DNA from 3 places in the Arthrobacter sp. zg-Y916 genome. Region 1 is predicted to be linked to each of the others. Evidence: riboswitches for the same ligand, from Rfam matches in the RefSeq annotation. Region 1 holds a riboswitch; each other region holds the start of a gene.
The links. Region 1 has a riboswitch for S-adenosylmethionine ahead of LOC59_RS08125 (flavin reductase family protein). Riboswitches for the same ligand answer to the same signal wherever they lie in the genome.
Positions count from the first base shown of each region.

Region 2: another riboswitch for S-adenosylmethionine. It lies ahead of LOC59_RS06805 (MetQ/NlpA family ABC transporter substrate-binding protein); the one in region 1 lies ahead of LOC59_RS08125 (flavin reductase family protein).
Region 3: another riboswitch for S-adenosylmethionine. It lies ahead of LOC59_RS10290 (bifunctional o-acetylhomoserine/o-acetylserine sulfhydrylase); the one in region 1 lies ahead of LOC59_RS08125 (flavin reductase family protein).

Region 1 is NZ_JAJJOD010000003.1:242,442-248,424, reverse strand. It holds gene aspS (aspartate--tRNA ligase) at 1-1,585, shown strand, start outside; gene LOC59_RS08130 (ATP-binding protein) at 1,659-2,777, opposite strand; gene LOC59_RS08125 (flavin reductase family protein) at 2,865-3,371, opposite strand; SAM riboswitch class IV at 3,420-3,539, opposite strand; gene LOC59_RS08120 (MFS transporter) at 3,642-3,989, opposite strand; gene LOC59_RS08115 (hypothetical protein) at 3,986-4,294, opposite strand; gene LOC59_RS08110 (PhzF family phenazine biosynthesis protein) at 4,447-5,283, shown strand; gene LOC59_RS08105 (replication-associated recombination protein A) at 5,365-5,983, shown strand, end outside.
Region 2 is NZ_JAJJOD010000002.1:316,662-322,644, forward strand. It holds gene LOC59_RS16745 (sensor histidine kinase) at 1-460, shown strand, start outside; gene LOC59_RS06795 (hypothetical protein) at 533-1,018, shown strand; gene LOC59_RS06800 (macrolide 2'-phosphotransferase) at 1,020-1,919, opposite strand; SAM riboswitch class IV at 2,076-2,193, shown strand; gene LOC59_RS06805 (MetQ/NlpA family ABC transporter substrate-binding protein) at 2,272-3,147, shown strand; gene LOC59_RS06810 (methionine ABC transporter ATP-binding protein) at 3,244-4,248, shown strand; gene LOC59_RS06815 (methionine ABC transporter permease) at 4,250-4,909, shown strand; gene hrpB (ATP-dependent helicase HrpB) at 4,985-5,983, shown strand, end outside.
Region 3 is NZ_JAJJOD010000006.1:22,228-28,210, reverse strand. It holds gene LOC59_RS10305 (glycoside hydrolase family 2 protein) at 1-319, shown strand, start outside; gene LOC59_RS10300 (hypothetical protein) at 413-1,411, opposite strand; gene LOC59_RS10295 (VOC family protein) at 1,848-2,489, opposite strand; SAM riboswitch class IV at 2,636-2,753, shown strand; gene LOC59_RS10290 (bifunctional o-acetylhomoserine/o-acetylserine sulfhydrylase) at 2,821-4,137, shown strand; gene metX (homoserine O-acetyltransferase MetX) at 4,134-5,270, shown strand; gene LOC59_RS10280 (DUF3995 domain-containing protein) at 5,309-5,824, shown strand; gene LOC59_RS10275 (SGNH/GDSL hydrolase family protein) at 5,876-5,983, opposite strand, start outside.

The DNA.
Region 1 (5,983 bases):
GGTCGAGCGCCGCCCCGAAGGCAACGAGAACCCCGCGCTGGCCACCGGCGAGGTGGAGGTCATTGCCGACGACGTCGTCATCCTGAACACCTCCGATCCGCTGCCGTTCCAGATCGACGAGCACGTAGAGGTCGGCGAAGAGGCCCGCCTGCGCCACCGGTACCTCGACCTGCGCCGCCCGGCCCCGGCCGCCGCGATGCGCCTGCGCTCCGAGGCCAACCGCGTAGCCCGCGAACTGCTGCACGGCGAGGGCTTCGTCGAAATCGAAACCCCCACCCTCACACGTTCCACCCCGGAAGGCGCCCGCGACTTCGTGGTGCCTGCCCGCCTGGCACCCGGTTCCTGGTACGCGCTGCCGCAGTCCCCGCAGCTGTTCAAGCAGCTCCTGCAGGTAGGCGGCTTCGAGAAGTACTACCAGATTGCCCGCTGCTACCGCGACGAGGACTTCCGCGCCGACCGCCAGCCGGAGTTCACCCAGCTGGACATCGAAGCGAGCTTCGTCGAAGAGAATGACATCATTGCCCTCGGCGAGCAGATCGTGAAGGCACTCTGGAAGCTGATCGGCGTCGAGATCCAGACCCCGATCGCCCGGATGACCTACGCCGATGCCATGGCCCGCTACGGTTCGGACAAGCCGGACCTGCGCTTCGGCCTGGAACTGACCGAGCTCACCGAGTTCTTCAAGGACACCACCTTCCGCGTCTTCCAGGCACCCTACGTCGGCGCCGTGGTCATGCCCGGCGGTGCCTCGCAGGCCCGCCGCACCCTCGATGCCTGGCAGGAATGGGCCAAGCAGCGCGGTGCCAAGGGCCTGGCCTACGTCCTGGTTCAGGAAGACGGAACCCTCACCGGACCGGTCGCCAAGAACCTCACCGACTTCGAGCGCGAAAACCTGGCAGAGAAGGTCGGCGCCAAGCCCGGCGACTGCATCTTCTTCGCCGCCGGCGACGCGTCCTCGGCGCGGGCCCTGCTTGGCGCTGCCCGTGTTGAAATCGGCCACCGCACCGGCCTCATCGATCCGAAGGACTGGGCTTTCGTCTGGATCGTTGACGCCCCGATGTTCGAGCCCGCCGCCGCGGCCGTTGCCGCCGGTGACGTCGCCGCAGGCGAAGGCGAGTGGACTGCGGTGCACCACGCCTTCACCTCCCCGAAGCCCGAGTTCATGGACACCTTCGACGCGGATCCCGGCTCGGCCCTGGCCTACGCCTACGACATTGTCTGCAACGGCAATGAGATCGGCGGCGGTTCCATCCGTATCCACCAGCGCGATGTGCAGGAACGCGTGTTCAAGGTCATGGGCATCTCCGAGGAGACCGCCCAGGAGCAGTTCGGCTTCCTGCTCGAAGGCTTCAAGTACGGCGCTCCGCCGCACGGCGGCATCGCCTTCGGCTGGGACCGTGTGGTGGCCCTGCTGGCCGGCGCCGACTCGATCCGCGACGTCATCGCCTTCCCGAAGTCCGGCGGCGGCTACGATCCGCTGACCTCCGCTCCGGCGCCGATCAGTGCCCAGCAGCGCAAGGAAGCCGGCGTCGACTTCAAGCCGGAGAAGAAGCAGGACAAGCCGGCCGAGGCTCCCGCTTCCTAGCCCGACCCAGCCTGCATAAGGGCCCGGCCGCCACTTAGGCGGCCGGGCTCTGTGCTTTAAGCGTCTGTGCTTTTTAGGGTTCTGCGGGTAGAGCGCTCATGCCCGCCTGACGGCGCAGGTGCTGCCGCAGGCCCGGGATGGCGAAGTCCACTTTGCCGTGTCCGGTGGACTCGATAAGTCCGGCTGCCAGCAGCCGGGACCGGTAGTTGGCCACCAGGTTGGTTTTCGCGCCAAGGCGGCGGCCGATGTCGCCGGCCAGGGACGGGCCGTCATCCACCGCCATGGCTGAGAGAAATTCCCGGTCCTTGGCCGACGCCGTCGCCAGGGCTGCCTCAATGACGGTGCGCGCGTTGCGCCGGTGGGCTGCGTCTATGGCCCGCTGGACGGCATCCGTTCCGAGGTGGCCGGCCTGCGTCTCCGCCTCCCGCCAGAGGAAGTAGCCCACCAGCTGGATCAGGAACGGATAGCCGCCGGTCGCCTGTGCGGCGCGGCTCACCAGATCGGGGCTGATCTGGAAGCCGGCGCCGGCAAAGGTTGAAGCAAAGGACTCTTCAACCTCCCGCACAGCAGCGGCATGCAGGTCGATCTTGTCGGCCCGGCGCAGGAACGTCGCCACGCCCTCGTTCAGCAGATCCGAAACTGCCGCTGGCAGCCCCGCGAAGACCAGTCCGATCGGCAGCCGGGCCTGGATGAAATGCTGCACGCTGGCGGCAAGCTGCGCGAGCTCGCTTCGGTCAGCGGCGTGGATCTCGTCCACGCTGATGATGAGGCCGGTGCGGTGTTCGTCCAGGAGGGTCAACAGTTCCTCCCCGACACCGCGCCACGCGACCTGCCGTTCGGGCGGCAGCTGGGTCGTAATGCTGAAACCGGCAGCTGCGAGGGCGGTGATGCGGCGGGTCTTGGGCCCGTCCCCCAGTTCCTCGGCCAGGCGGCGCATCGATTCGCCAATGCGGCCGACGAATCCCGGCGTGGCGGTCTCGGAGATGACAGCCCAGCCGCTTTCGCGGGCCAGGTCATGTGCGGCGCCGAGCATGACGGTCTTGCCGATGCCCCGTGCACCGGTAAAGATCGTCAGCAGGCCGGGGGCGCCGGACCCCAAACGGAGTCCGTACTGGAACTCATCCAGCACGCCCTCCCGTCCCAGGATTTGCGGGGGAGTGGCCCCGGCGGAAGGTCGGAACGGGTTTTCCATGCGGACAGACTCCTGTGAGTCGCTGTGTGCTTTGTGAGTTTGCGCGGGCTCGATGAGTCTATATGAGTTCTGTGAGTTTGAGGCTGGTCAGGCGAAGGCAGGGACAGCCAGATTGCGGAACGCCGAACCGTGGAAGACCAGCGGCTCATGGGCGCCGTCGTGAGTGGAATAGCCGTGCACCCGAAGCAGGACGACGGCGTGGTCCCCGGCCGGAACCTCGTTTTCGACCGAGCATTCGAGCCAGAGCGCTGCCTCGTCCAGGAACAGTGCACCGGTCTCTGCTTCGTGCAGGCTCAGGCCTGCAAACCGGTCGCCGTCCCGGGAAGCGATCTGGCGGCAGACGCCGTCGTGCCCCGTGCCCAGGATGGACACTCCGATCCGGCCCGCCGAACGCAGTACCGGCCAGGTGCGGGAGGTGTTCTGCACGGCGAACATCACCAGGGGCGGATCCATGGACACCCCGACAGTAAAGGAGGAGGCCACGATTCCCTGCGGGGCGCCGTCAACTTCGGCGCAGAGTGCTGCGATTCCGGACGGGAAGCGCCCAAAGGCCTGGCGCAGTGCATTTGGCTGGAGATCGGTTTCGAGTGCCATGAAGATTCCTCTGCCTGACGCGCAGCCTGCGGCAAGGAGCCGGATGCGGCGCTGTACTTGCGGCACCGGGAAATCCGCCGGAGCCGCCGAATCGTCACCTGGAGCACCCCGCTACGGCGAGAGGGTTGCCGTCCAGCCGGCCAGGGCCTCTGGCTGGAACTCTTGATTCTGGCTACCAATCTAGGGGCGCGGTATCCCGCGCGCAAACCCGCGCTGTGAGGCGTACACACGCCGCAACAGTTCGTAACGGGCTGTCTTAGGGCGCGCCCGCTATTCCGGCAGCAGCTCCAGGGATGTGTCCGCCGCGGCCGAACCGGGACGGTCCCGGACGCCTATCTTCGCCAGCGCCAACGGTCCCAGCACACCTCCAGCGAGCAGAACTGCAGCGAAGACCAGGCAGGCTGCCAGCCAGGAGCCCCCGGCGTAGAGGAAGCCCGCCAGCAGCGAACCAATGGCCGAGCCGAGCTGGCCCGCGTTGCCTAGGATGCTCATCGCCCGGCCGAGGCGGCGCGGGTTCAGTTCCGCGGCGACCTCCCCGTACATCGGCGGCAGCAGTGCCAGGAAACGCTGGTGAGTACCCAGAGCGCGGCGGCGCGTCCTGGACCGGCCCGGGATCATCTTCCGGCGACGTCGGACGCCTGCGCGGAGCGCAAAGCAGCACGACCAAACGCTTCGGAAGAGAGCAGGCCAGCCATGGAACCTGAGTCACGGTCCGGGAACTCTGCGGCAAGGGCGCGGATGGACACCCAGAAGAGGGCCCCGCCCACACCGCCGAGGATCGCTGCGCCGAAGGCAACGGACAAGGAACCGGCCAGCGCGTAGCCGAGACAGCTCACGGCATAGAGCAGGGCGCCGGACGCCGCGGTGACGGTCCTCGGGCGCTTATCCGCCAGCCAGCCCGCTGCCGGCCCACAACGGAACAAGGAAATCGAGGATCCGCGGACCCGCCAAGCAGCACGGCGGCAGTTCCGGCTGCTTTCCTCCCGGCGGGCGCTCTGTTCATGCGCCGATCCCAGCCAGCAACGGACACGGGAATAGGAACGGTACCGCCCCGGCCAGCCATTACAGTGTCCGCATGAGACAACGCTGGTTCAAACAGGTAGACGTCTTCGGCAACAAGCCGTACCAGGGCAACCCGCTTGCGGTAGTGCTGGACGGGGAGGGCCTCGACGACGAGCAGATGCAGCAGTTTGCCCGCTGGACGAATCTGTCGGAGACGACCTTCGTGCTCCCGGCCATCCAGGACGAGGCTGACTACCGGGTCCGGATCTTCACGCCCGGAGGGGAGATACCGTTCGCCGGGCACCCTACGCTGGGCACCTGCCACGCCTGGACGGAAGCGGGAAACACCCCGATGAAACCGGGCCTCGTGGTCCAGGAATGTGGAATCGGCCTGGTTCCCCTGCGCGTCAATGCCGGCCTCGCTGCGTTCGCGGCGCCCCGCCTGATCCGCACCGGACCCGTGGAAGAGGACATTCTGGCCAGGGTCACAGCCGCCCTGGGCCTGCGGCCGGACCAGGTCAAGGGCCACCAGTGGGTGGACAACGGTCCGGGCTGGCTGGGACTGCTGCTCCCTGACGCCGAAACGGTGCTGTCGCTGACGCCGGACCATGCAGCGATTGGCGGCCTCCGGGTGGGGGTCATAGGCCCGCAGCCCGAATCGGCGGAGACGGACTTCGAGGTACGTGCCTTCGCGCCCGGCCTGGGTGTCTCGGAGGACCCGGTCACGGGCAGCCTCAACGCAGGCCTGGCCCAATGGCTGATCGGCCAGGGCATCGCCGAAGAACGCTACACCGTCACCCAGGGCACAGCCGTCCACCGTTCCGGCCTGGTGCGGGTGTTCACCCGGGAGGGCCGGATCTGGATCGGCGGCGAGTCGGTCACCTGCATCGACGGTTCCGTCACGCTCTGACCCGCGAGAGGCCAGTTACGGCTCGTTTCAGCGCTGAAAAGAGCCGTAAGTGGCCTCTCGGCGGGGCGGTAGCCTTGAAGCGTGAATGACTTGTTCAGCAGCGATGAGGACCAGGACCCCGGGGACGGCGGCGACGCGGCCGGGGAACGGGACGACGACGGGGCCCGGCAGCGCCCGCGCAGCCCCCTGGCGGTACGCATGCGCCCCCGCAGCCTGGATGAGGTGGTGGGCCAGCAGCACCTGCTCACCCCCGGATCACCGCTGCGGACCCTTGCCGAAGCGCCGCAGGGCGGACCTGCGGGCCCGTCCTCGGTCATGCTCTGGGGCCCTCCGGGAACCGGCAAGACCACACTTGCCCACGTGGTCGCCCGCGGCCCGGGCCGCAAATTCGTGGAGCTCTCGGCAATCACCTCCGGCGTGAAGGACGTCCGCCGGGTCATGGATGAGGCCCTGACGTCCAGGGACCTGCACGGCGTCACAACCGTGCTCTTCCTCGACGAGATCCACCGCTTCAACAAGGCACAGCAGGATGCGCTGCTGCCCGGGGTGGAGAACCGCTGGGTGGTCCTGATCGCGGCGACCACGGAGAACCCGTCCTTCTCCGTTGTTTCCCCGCTGCTCTCACGGTCACTGCTCCTGACGCTGAAGCCGCTCACCGAAGAAGACATTGCGGCGCTGCTGGTCCGCGCCGTCAAGGATG
Region 2 (5,983 bases), on a different contig from region 1:
AGAGGTGGATCTGGCAGCCGTTGCCCGGCAGACAGCCGCCGCCTTCGGCCCCGCCTTTTCCGACCGGGGCCTTGCCCTGCACACCCAACTGCCGGACGTGCCGGTGCTTGTCCTGGGCAACGAAGCGGCACTTCAACGGGTCTTCACCGCGCTGTTGTCCAACGCTCTGGATTTCGGGCGGACGGAAGTTACCGTCTCCGTAGCCGCGCGGAACCGCGACGCCGTGGTCACGGTGGCAGACGACGGCCCGGGGCTGCCGCCGGAGCTCGCCGGAGCACTGTTCGACCGCTTCTCCTCGGTACGCCCGGCCCCGGCAGGGCACACCCGGCACTACGGCCTGGGCCTTGCGCTGGTCGCAGAAATCGCCGCACGGTTCGGCGGATCAGTCAGCGCTGAACCGGAAACAGGCCAGGGCGCCGTCCTGGTGGTGCGGCTGCCCCTATCCGCACGGGGCTTCTAAGAATCCTCGAAGAATCGCGGCGTTGGATAGATGGCGTAGGAATATCCAAACTCAAGGGAGGTGTCACCAATCGTGGCGATTGGGAGCAAAGCGAAGAAGGTCATCATCTGGACCGCCAGCGGTCTGGCCGCCGCCGGCCTGCTCGCCGGAACGTTCTTCACGGGTATGGCCGTTGGGGACAATATGGAGACTGCATCGGTGACGTCCGAACAGGAGCAGGGCCAGGACCAGGGCCGCGGCGGCGACCGGGAACGGCGCGGGCCCGAAGACGCCCAGGAGCGCGACGGCGGCAGTGACGAAGCCCGGCCGGATCGGCAGGACACCCAGGACGGGGATGATCCGAAGCCCGGCAAGGAGAATGCTGACGGCCAGGCCGACGAAGGCCGGGAAGACGGACAGCACGACGACGGGGCCGATGGCGGTGACCGCGGTGATCGGGAAGATCGGGACGGCGACCGCGGCAAGGGCGGAGGCCACGGCCGCGGCGGCCACCACGGCGACGCCCCCGAGGACGGCGACGCGCCTGAGGAATCAGAGACTCCGGCGGAACAGTCCTGACTTAGGACGGCAGCAGTTGCGCGGAGGCTGTCTCGCGGTGCGCGGGTTCGCCGGAGGCGAGGGCAAACAGCGCGTAGTTCAACGGGCCGGCCGCTATCAGCGCCGTGCACCGTTCGGCAAGGTGCGGCTCGGTGAGCCCTGTCGCGTCCTGGTACCAGCGGACCACGTCGTCGAGGGAACCCGGCGAGATGAGGTGCACGTACATAAACTCCAGGGCCGGGTCACTCACCTTCGCCGTGGTCCAGTCCAATACGGAGACGATCCGTTTGGCGTCATCGAGCAGCAGATGCGCGGGATACAGCTCCCCATGGGTCAGCACCGTCCGCTGCGGCCAGAGCCGGTCATCGGCCAGCCACTGTTCCCAGCCGGCCAGCAGCTCCGGGGCGATGCGGAACTCGGCGCGCACCTGTTCCAGTCCCTTCGACCAGTGCCGGCGGACGCCGTCGGGAGTCTCGGCCGGGATGCCCGCGGCGGCCGCGGCCGCCGCGTCCATCCCGTGCAGCGACGCGATCAATCCGGCCAGGGAGTGGAGGTACGTCGGATCCGACGGGTCAAAGTGCCATTCGGGCTGGTTGTCCGGGTCCACCGTGAGCCCCGGGCTGCCCGGAAGCAGGGGATAGGCAATGAGGTCCGAACTCTGGATCTTCCATTCCGGAACCGCTGCAGGAAGGCGCGGACGCACGAAATCCAGGATCGCCTGCTCGCGTTCCTGGCCGGCGGCAACGTCCGCGCGCCGTGGGATCCGAAGTACCCAGTCCCCGCCGTCCGGTGCGGAGGCGAAAGCGACCCGGTAATCCAGTCCGGCTTCGTTGAAACGGACGGTGCCTGGTTCCAGGGCGAGTCCGTGCCGTGCTGCCAGAGTGCATATATCGGCTGCCGTCAGATCCCGCGCTTCGCTCATGGCTTCCTTTTCTCCCTTTCTCCCGGTTTCCAAGGCCCCGCCCGGGGCTGGTTCCGTGACGTCCTGTTACGCAGGATGTCATGTGCCACTGCATAAGTCGTCATAAAGCAGGCGCGTTTTGGTTACGTGGCCCAGATGTTCCTAGCCTAGGGACGGAATCAAGAGTTCCAGCCAATGGCCCTGGCCGGCTGGACAGCAACCCTCTCGTCGTAGCGGGGTGCTCCAGGTGATGATTCGGCCTCGGCGGAGACTTTCCGCGAGGCAAGTACGGCGCCGGCACTGCCCTCCAGCGGCCTGCGCCTCCACCTTGTCCGCGGAGCGCCGCGGACCCTTTTGGGAGAAGAGCCACACCATGAAACTCAGCAGAATCCTGGCGATTGCAGCCGCCCCGCTCCTGGCACTGACGATGGCCGCCTGCGGCTCAGCCTCCGGGGACGAAGGCACTGTGAAGATCGGCGTGGTTGGAGCCAGCGATCCGTACTGGGCCACCTACAGCGAGGCCGCGAAGGCGGAAGGCATCGACGTCGAAATCGTTGACTTTGCCGAGTACACGCAGCCGAACCCGGCACTGACCGAGGGCGAACTGGACCTGAACCAGTTCCAGCACATCATCTACCTGGCCCGCTACAACGTTGCCAGCGGCGGAGACCTCACACCGATTGGCTCCACGGCCATCTACCCGCTGGGCCTGTACTCCACCCAGTACGATTCGGTGGAAGACATCCCCGAGGGCTCGACGGTGGCGGTGCCCAACGACGAAAGCAACCTGGCCCGCGGCTTGCTGGTGCTGCAGTCAGCCGGGCTGGTCAGCCTCAAGGACGGCGGCAGCGTCTTCGCGACCCTTGACGACCTCGACGAAGCCAAGTCAAAGGTCAAGGTGACCACCCTCGAGGCTTCCCTGACCCCCACGTCGCTTCCCGACGTCGCAGCAGCGATCGTCAACAACGACTTCGTCGAAGACGCGGGCCTCAAGGCCGAAGACGCCATTGCCCAGGACGATCCGTCGGATCCCAAGGCCATCCCGTACGTCAACATCTTCGCAGCGCGTGCCGGCGAGGAGGAGAACGAGACCTACCTCAAGCTCGTGCAGATCTACCAGGAAACGCAGGCTGTCCAGGACGGTGTCCAGGAGGCTTCAGGCAACACCGCCGAATTCCTGAAGGTCCCGGTCCAGGACCTGCGCGATTCGCTCGCCGAGGTCCAGCAGGACATCGAAAACCTGGACTAGTTCCTGCCCGTTCCACCGCGTCCCGGGGGGGGGGGGGGGGGGGGGCGGGGGGGGGGGGGGGGCTCGGGAAACCACGCCCGCAACTCCCAGCGCGACGTGTCCAAGACCTACCCGCCCGCCCGCCGGGGCGAAGAGCCGGTCACGGCGCTGCGGGACATCAACCTGGAGATCGAAGCCGGCGAAATCTACGGAATCATCGGCTACTCCGGAGCGGGAAAAAGCACCCTGGTCCGGTTGATCAACGCGCTGGAGACTGCAACCTCCGGCGACATCACGGTCGACGGCCGGCAGGTCACGGGCGTCCCGGAGCGGCAGCTGCGGCAGCTGCGCCTGGACATCGGGATGATCTTCCAGCAGTTCAACCTCTTTAACTCCAAAACCGTCCGCAACAACGTGGCCTATCCGCTGCGGGTAGCGGGCCGGAGCAGGGCTGAAATTGCCGCACGGACCGCCGAGCTCCTGGACTTCGTGGGACTCACGGACAAGGCGGACAACTTCCCGGAGCAGCTCTCCGGCGGGCAAAAGCAGCGCGTGGGCATTGCCCGCGCCCTGGCAGCGTCGCCCAAGATCCTCCTCGCAGACGAAGCCACGTCGGCCCTTGACCCGGAGACCACGCATGAGGTCTTGGAACTGCTGCGCCGGGTGAATCGCGAGCTGGGCATCACGATCGTGGTGATTACCCACGAAATGGACGTCATCAAGAACCTGGCCACCAAGGTCGCCGTCATGGACGGAGGACGGATCGTGGAACAGGGTGAAGTGTTCGAGGTGTTTTCCAACCCCCGCGAGGAATCCTCACGGAAGTTCGTTTCCACTGTGGTCCGGGGCGTTCCTTCAGCGGCCGACCTGGCGACGCTGCGAAACAGGCACGAGGGAAGAATGGTCACCCTGTCCTTCCGGGACGGCGGCGCGTCCCAGTCGGACGTGTTCGTTGAACTGGCAGCCGCCGGAGTGGAGTTCGAACTGGTCTACGGCGGCATCAATGACATTTCCGGCCGCGCGTTCGGCCACCTGACGCTGGCGCTCAAGGGCGCCGACCAGGCGATCGACGGCGCCCTTGCCGCCGTCGGGCACGGCATCAAAGTGACGGAGCTGAACTGACATGGAAGACCTCATACCCCTGACCCCGCAGCTGTGGACTGCTATCGGAGAGACCCTCTACATCGTGGGCCTGAGCCTCCTGTTCGGCGGAATCGGCGGACTGCTGATCGGCATGGGCCTCTACACGACGCGCCAGGGAGCGCTGCTGGCCAACCGTGCGGTGTTCGGCACGCTGAACGTCCTCGTGAACATCTTCCGGCCCATCCCCTTCATCATTTTCCTGGCCGCGGCCCAGCCGCTGGCCCGCTCCGTTACCGGCAGCGGGATCGGCAACAACGCGATCATCTTCACGCTGTCGCTTGCCGCAGCATTCGGCATCAGCCGCATCGTGGAGCAGAACCTGCTCACCGTGCAGCCCGGAGTCATCGAGGCAGCGCGGTCCATCGGTGCCGGGCGGCGGCGGATCATCTTCACGATCCTCATTCCGGAGGCACTTGGTCCGCTGATCCTGGGCTACACCTACATCTTCGTGGCCCTCGTGGACATGTCCGCAGTGGCCGGCTACGTCGGCGGCGGGGGACTGGGCAACTTCGCCATCCAGTACGGCTACCGGCAGTTCAATCCGGTGGTCACCTGGGCCGCCGTCGCAGTCATCATCGTCCTGGTGCAGCTCGTGCAGTTCCTGGGCAATCAGGCGGCCCGAAAGGCGCTCCGCAGGTAGCAGCTCACCTCAGATCACCGTCCCGCCGTGGCGGAGGTGCACGGGACGGTACGCACGGGAGGGGAGAATGGTGGGGTGAGTGTTCCTGGACCGTCTGCCGCCGGCTATCAGAGCGGGCCTTTTGACCTGGACCGCATCGGTGCCGGGCTGGTCTTCGCGCGTTCGCTTTCCGAGCTGGCCGCTGCGCTGCGGGAGAGCGGGAACGCCGTCGTCCAGGCGCCCCCGGGTACCGGTAAAACCACCCTGGTGCCCCCGCTGGCTGCCAACCTGGCAGCACGGACTGAGGGCCCCCGCCGGGTAGTGGTGACCCAGCCGCGGCGGGTTGCGGCCAGGGCGGCAGCCCGGCGGCTGGCGGCGCTCGACGGCGGGGCCGCAGGCGGTGCCGTCGGCTACACCGTCAGGGGCGAAAGCCTCGCCGGCCCGGACAACGTGGTGGAATTCGTGACCCCGGGCATCCTGCTTCGCCGGCTCCTGGCTGATCCTTCGCTCCAAGACACCGCTGCCGTCGTCCTGGATGAGGTCCATGAGCGCGGCCTGGAGTCCGATCTGCTGGTGGGCATGCTGGCCGAAGTACGGGAACTCCGTGAAGACCTGATGCTCATCGCCATGTCAGCGACGCTGGAAACCTCTCGCTTCGCCGAGATCATAGCCGCTGAAAGCTCAGTTTCCCCGGCGCCGGTGATCGACTGTCCCTCGGTCCTTCATCCCCTGGACGTCCGCTGGCAGCCCACCAGGGCCGCCCGCCTGGACGAGCGCGGAGTGACGCGCGGATTCCTGGACGAACTTGCCGGAATAGCGGCAGACGCCCATGCCCGCGCGCTGGCAGCGGACCCGGAAACTGACGCACTGGTCTTTGTTCCCGGTGCCCGCGAAGTCTCGCACGTGGCCTCCCGGCTGAAGCACCTGGCCGGAAACGCTGCCGACGTGGTGGAACTGCATGGACAGGTACGCCCGGCAGAACAGGACCGCGCAGTTTCCGGACGCCTGCCGCACGGTCGGCCGCGGATTATCGTGGCAACCTCACTGGCCGAGTCCTCCCTGACTGTGCCGGGAGTACGGCTGGTGGTGGACTCC
Region 3 (5,983 bases), on a different contig from region 1:
AGACCCCAGGGCGATCGTGCTTTCCGAGTACGGCGGCTTCAGCCTTCCGCTGGACGGGCACACCTGGAACAGCAAGGTCTTCGGCTATGGCAAGACCCTCCGCACGTCCGAAGAGCTCGCCCATGCCTACTCCAACCTGCACCGGACCCAGATCCTTCCCGCCGTCAGCCAAGGCCTCGCTGCCAGCGTCTACACCCAGCTCACCGACGTCGAGGATGAGGTCAACGGCCTGCTCACCTACGACCGCCGGGTGCTGAAGGTGGATCCGGCCGTCGTCCGTGAACTGAACTCTGAGCTTTGCCGTGCCTTTGCGGGCTAATCGGTTCCGGATCCGGATTGTGTTGGTTGCACCGGGGTTGTTCCGCGTTGTTCAATTCCGGTGCGTGGCGTTGCTGGCCCGGCACGGAAGTTCTCAGGACGCCTTGCGCGCGGCAGGCGGCAGGGTGCTCGCCCTGTTCGTGACGGCTCGGCGTGAGCGAGGGAGTCCGGCTCGAGCCAGCAACGCCACCAATCCATCGGGGTGCATGGATGGTCTGCTGGCCTCGGCCCACGTCCAGCGCACGAATCGGACACCCGTAGCCCGAATAGCGTCCTCTCGCCGTTTCTCGCGGATGAGTGCCTGTTGGGCCTGAAGTTCCCCGCCGTTGAGCGATGAACCGTACTTAATGGCGCCGTCAAACTCCCCAACCAGATTCTGCTCCTCCCAGAAGAAATCCGTTCGGCCCAACAGCTGGCCACCGGTGGAGCGAAATTGGTGCTGCAGGTCTGGGGCCGGAAAGCCGTAGCGATACAGCAGGGCCCGGGAATAGGATTCCCCCGGAGATTCGGAGCGGGGGTCAGCGAAGTCGATGACGCGCAGGGCACGGGCGCGTTTGGTATGGGCCCGCAGCCCTTGCGCCAGATCCCTGAGCTCTTCCTTCGCCATCGGAGGAAGCGCACGGCGGACATCCGGACGGAGGACGTGGTCCATTGCGGGGACGGAGCGTTCAAAGGGCAGATTAGCGGCCATGTCCAGCACGGTCTGGGCTCTGCCGGTGACGGCTAGTCCGTCCACGGACGTGACCGGTTCCAGCAACCGGCGTTCAGCCCAGCGAAGGTCTCCTCGGCTGCGTCCGTGCGTATCGCCGGGCGCGAGGAACATGATCTGCGGAGATGAGCCGATGGTCGGAATTCCCCAGATGGCCGCTGCGGACTGCTGGATGAGTACCCGCTGGGATTGTCCGCCCTGAACGGCTGCGGCTAGCCGGGTGCGTTCACGTTCCCACGGAGCGAGGTTCCGCCACTCGTATGCCTTGACATAAATACCTTGCCGCAGGCGAATCAATTCCCCGGAGGTGCACCTGCGTGCGAGTGAACGGCGGCACTGTCCGTCCAGGTCGGCCTCTGCTGAAAACAAGAAGTTCATCGACATGTGCCAACCGTGCTCCGCCATTACCTGGTTTGGTCATGGAAGAGGCTGTCTGTGGAAAACCCATGTGGTGGGGAGTCCCTGTGCAGAGCTGTCCTTCGCAGGGGTGCAGTCCTTAATTGGAGTGCAGCCGCAGTGAAAACCCTGCAGTCTGGGACGGGCCTGCCGGTTTGGGACTTTCCGGCCGCGGTGCCGCGCAGGATTGTCCCAAACTGGCAGGGCAGTCCCGAAGCGGAGGAACATCCCCACCCAATGGGTGTCCCGAGCCGGCGGGCGTCCAAATGTGCAGGGGTACTTCCATCGCCGGAGGGGACCGCAGCGCCTGGGGGCCAAAGACGGCGCCGCGGGGCCAATCCGGACCTGTGAAGATCGCTCCGGTTTGGGGACGTGCGTGTGTCGCAAACCGGTGCATGTGTCGCAAACCGGTGCGAATGCAGAACTAGATCTCGACGAGTCCCTTGTCAGTCCCGAACGTCACAGACATGATGCCGGGGGTTCCCTTGGGGGAGACCCAGGTGACGTCAAGGCCGTCGAGCGGCTTCTCCACCGGCTGGCCGAGCCACTCGGTGACGCGCTGGGCGGAGCCGGCAATGGTGAGGGATTCCAGGGAGACCGTGCCGGCAAAGGCACGGGAGGGGTGCAGGTCCGCCTTGTCCTCATCCCAGCGGAGCATGTACGGGACCTGCGGGTCGGCGATCAGGCCGTTGATGCCGATCTGCTGCCAGGTCAGTTCCTGGCCGTCGGGGAACTTACGGTTTCCGGGGACGGCGGAGCGGCCGAGCCGTTCTTCGAAGGGTGCGAGGTCCTCCACGGCGACGCACCATCCCATCCAGCCGCCGCCTGCCTCGGAGCGTGCACGGACGGCCTGGCCGAAGGGTGCCTTGTCGGAAGCGGGATGGTTCAGGACCTCAACCACTTCCAGATACTGGTGGTTGGCCAGCGGAATGATCATGTTCCGGGTGCCAAAGCGGGGGTGCACCCCGCCCTTGACGAAGTCGGTTCCAAGGGCAGAAGCAATACGTTCCGTGGTGGCCAGCAGGCCGTCGGATTCGCAGGCATAAGAAACATGATCCAGGCGCATGCGAACATCTTGGCACGTTGTGACCTGTGTCTCGACCAAGGCAAGCCTTAGCTCCGCAAAAGGTATCTGGATCAGCGGATTTTTCCCGGATTCACGCTGCGTCATATGGGTTGCGCAACTCCGGCTCCGTTGGTTCTATAGGTACAGGTCATGAGTGCCAGCAGATAGCCCCGGCTTGCTGGCCGGCAACCCTCCAACCGCGGTGGGGTGCCCCGGGTGAAGACCTGGCTGGACACCACAAAGGGTGTCCGGCAAGCGCGGGCCACACGTCTGGTACCGGAGTTCTTCCGGCATCGGTACCTGTGGGGCCCCTGGTCATTAAGGGAGCAACATGTCTGCCAACTGGTCATTCGAAACCCGCCAGATCCATGCAGGACAGGAGCCCGACGCCACCACCGGCGCCCGTGCCCTTCCCATCTACCAAACGACGTCCTTCGTTTTCCCCAGCGCGGAAGCTGCAGCGAACCGTTTTGCGCTCGCAGAGCTGGCTCCGATCTACACCCGGATCGGCAACCCCACGCAGGAAGCAGTGGAGAACCGCATCGCCTCCCTGGAAGGAGGTGTTGGGGCCTTGCTGCTTGCCTCCGGGCAGGCCGCGGAAACCTACGCGATCCTCAACCTGGCCCAGGCAGGGGACCACATTGTGGCCAGCCCCAGCCTGTACGGCGGAACCTATAACCTCTTCAAGCACACGCTGAAGAAGTTCGGCATCGACGTCACCTTCGTCGCCGACCCGGACAACCTGGACCAGTGGCGCGAAGCCGTACAGCCCAACACCAAAGCCTTCTTCGGCGAAGTTGTCTCCAATCCGCGCCAGGACGTCCTGGACCTGGAAGGACTCTCCGCTGTCGCGCATGAGGCGGGCATTCCCCTGATCGTGGACAACACCCTGTCCACCCCGTATCTCATCCGTCCCATCGAATGGGGAGCGGACATCGTGGTGCACTCCGCCACCAAGTATCTCGGCGGGCACGGCACCGCGATGGCGGGCGTGATCGTGGACTCCGGCAACTTCGACTTTGCAGCCGATCCGGAAAAGTTCCCCGGCTTTAACACCCCTGATGAGAGCTACAACGGCCTGGTGTATGCCCGGGACCTCGGGGTCAACGGTGCACTTGGCGCCAACCTGGCGTTCATCCTCAAGGCACGGGTCCAGCTGCTGCGCGACCTCGGCTCGGCAGTATCTCCGTTCAACGCTTTCCTGATCGGCCAGGGCCTGGAAACCCTCAGCCTCCGGCTGGAGCGGCACGTGGAGAACGCAGTCGCCGTCGCGGAATGGCTGGAGGCGCACGACGACGTCCTTTCCGTCGCGTACGCAGGCCTGGAGTCCAGCCCGTGGTACGAACGCGGGCGCAAGTACGGGCCGCGCGGCACCGGTGCGATCGTGTCCTTTGAAATCGACGGCGGCGTTGAAGCGGGCAAGCGCTTCGTCGATGCGCTCCAGCTGCACTCGCACGTGGCGAACGTCGGCGACGTCCGCTCGCTGGTGATCCATCCGGCGTCGACCACCCACAGCCAGCTGGGGGCGGAGGCCCAAGCGGCAGCGGGAGTCAGTCCGGGCCTGGTGCGGCTCTCGGTCGGGCTGGAGCACGTGGATGACATCATCGCGGACCTCGATGCCGGATTCCGCGCCGCCAAGGGAGCATGAAGTACAGCGTGACAACGTATCCACCCGCAGCGCAGCACCCCGTCCACACTCTCGACGGGGTGCTGCAGTACGCCTCGATCGGTGAACTCGAACTGGAGACCGGAGGGCGCCTGCCCGACGTCGTCCTGGGCTACGAAACCTGGGGCCGCCTGAACGGTGACGCCTCCAACGCCGTCCTGATTCCGCATGCCCTCACCGGCAGTACCCACGTGGCGCAGGGCAGCACCGAGGAACCGGGCTGGTGGGACGGCCTCGTGGGGCCGGGGCGGACCGTGGACACCGATCGTTTCTTCGTGGTCTCCATCAACATGGTTGGCGGCTGCTACGGCTCCACCGGCCCGGCGTCGGCGGATCCCCACGGACTGCCCTGGGGATCCCGTTTCCCGTTCGTCACCATCCGGGACTCGGTTCGGGCCGAGGCGCGGCTGGCGGACCAGCTGGGCATCCGCCGCTGGCACACTGTGCTGGGCGGATCGCTGGGCGGCGCACGCGCGCTGGAGTGGGCAGTGACTGAACCTGCCCGGGTGGCACGGTGCGCGGTGATAGCGGCGACGGCGGCGAGCACGGGGGAGCAGATTGCCTTCGCCCAGGCCCAGATCGAAGCCATCCGGCTGGACCCGGACTACAACGGCGGGGACTACTACAACGGATGCGCTCCGCTCGCCGGACTCGGACTGGCGCGCAGGATCGCGCACATCACCTACCGGTCAGAGGCTGAACTTCAATATCGGTTCGGCAGGACGCCGCAGCCGGGAGAGGACCCGCTGGGTGCTGCGCTTCCAGCCGGCCGCGGCCGCTACCAGGTGGAGAGCTATCTGGACCACCAGGGCCGGAAACTGGCTGACCGGTTCGACGCCAACAGCTACGTCATCCTCACCGAGGCGCTGATGAGCCACGACGTCGCCCGCGGCCGCGGCAGCCTCGTCGAAGCACTCGCGGCCACTCAGGCACAGTTCCTCGTGGCGGCCGTGGATTCGGACCGGCTGTACTTCCCGGAACAGTCCTATGAACTGGCAGCAGCGCTGCCCGGAGACAACAGAGTGCACGTTATCAGTGCTCCGATAGGCCACGACGGGTTCCTGACTGACATCCTGCAGCTCAAGGACGTCCTGGAGCAGGACTTCTTCGCCTAAGCAGCGATGCCGGCGCGGCATGCTGGCACCATAAAAGGATGCGCAGAAGCATCTCGCAGCGCCGGCACCGGACCCGGCCCGCCCGGGGCCGGTTCTTCCTCTGGCCTGCCTGCGCCCTCGGCCTGATCCATGCCGGGTTCAGCCTGTATTGGGCGCTCGGCGGGCGCTGGCTGCTCGCCACGGTGGGACAGTTCGCCGTGCAGGCCGCAAAGGACGTGCCGCTGCAAGCAGCACTGCTGCTCGCCGGGACGGCGCTGCTGAAGGCTGCGGCAGCCGTGATACCGCTGGCAGCAGCCTATGGCCGGTTTCCGTTCCCCGGCGTGATCCGGGTCCTCAGCTGGATAGGAGGCGCCGGTCTGGTGGTTTACGGAGGCGTCAATACGGCCGCTGCAGCGGCGGTCCTGGCCGGCTGGATTCCGGCGGACCCCGAAGCTGACAGCCAGGGCCTGCTGGGACATGCCCTGCTGTGGGACCCGTTGTTCCTGGGCTGGGGAGCGTGCCTCCTGGCCTACCTCTTCGCGTCACGGCCGGCACGGACCGAGCCCGGAGCCTAAGCCTTAGGCCCGGCCCAGTCCGAGCCCGGACCTGCGCCTCAGACCGGAGCCCTAGACCGGCCCGGTGCCGGCGGCTTCGGAGGAACCCGGCGGCATGCGTGTGCCGAAGTAAGGGCCGGCATCAGGACGCTTGGGCGAGATGCCGTCCCCCGAGGAGCG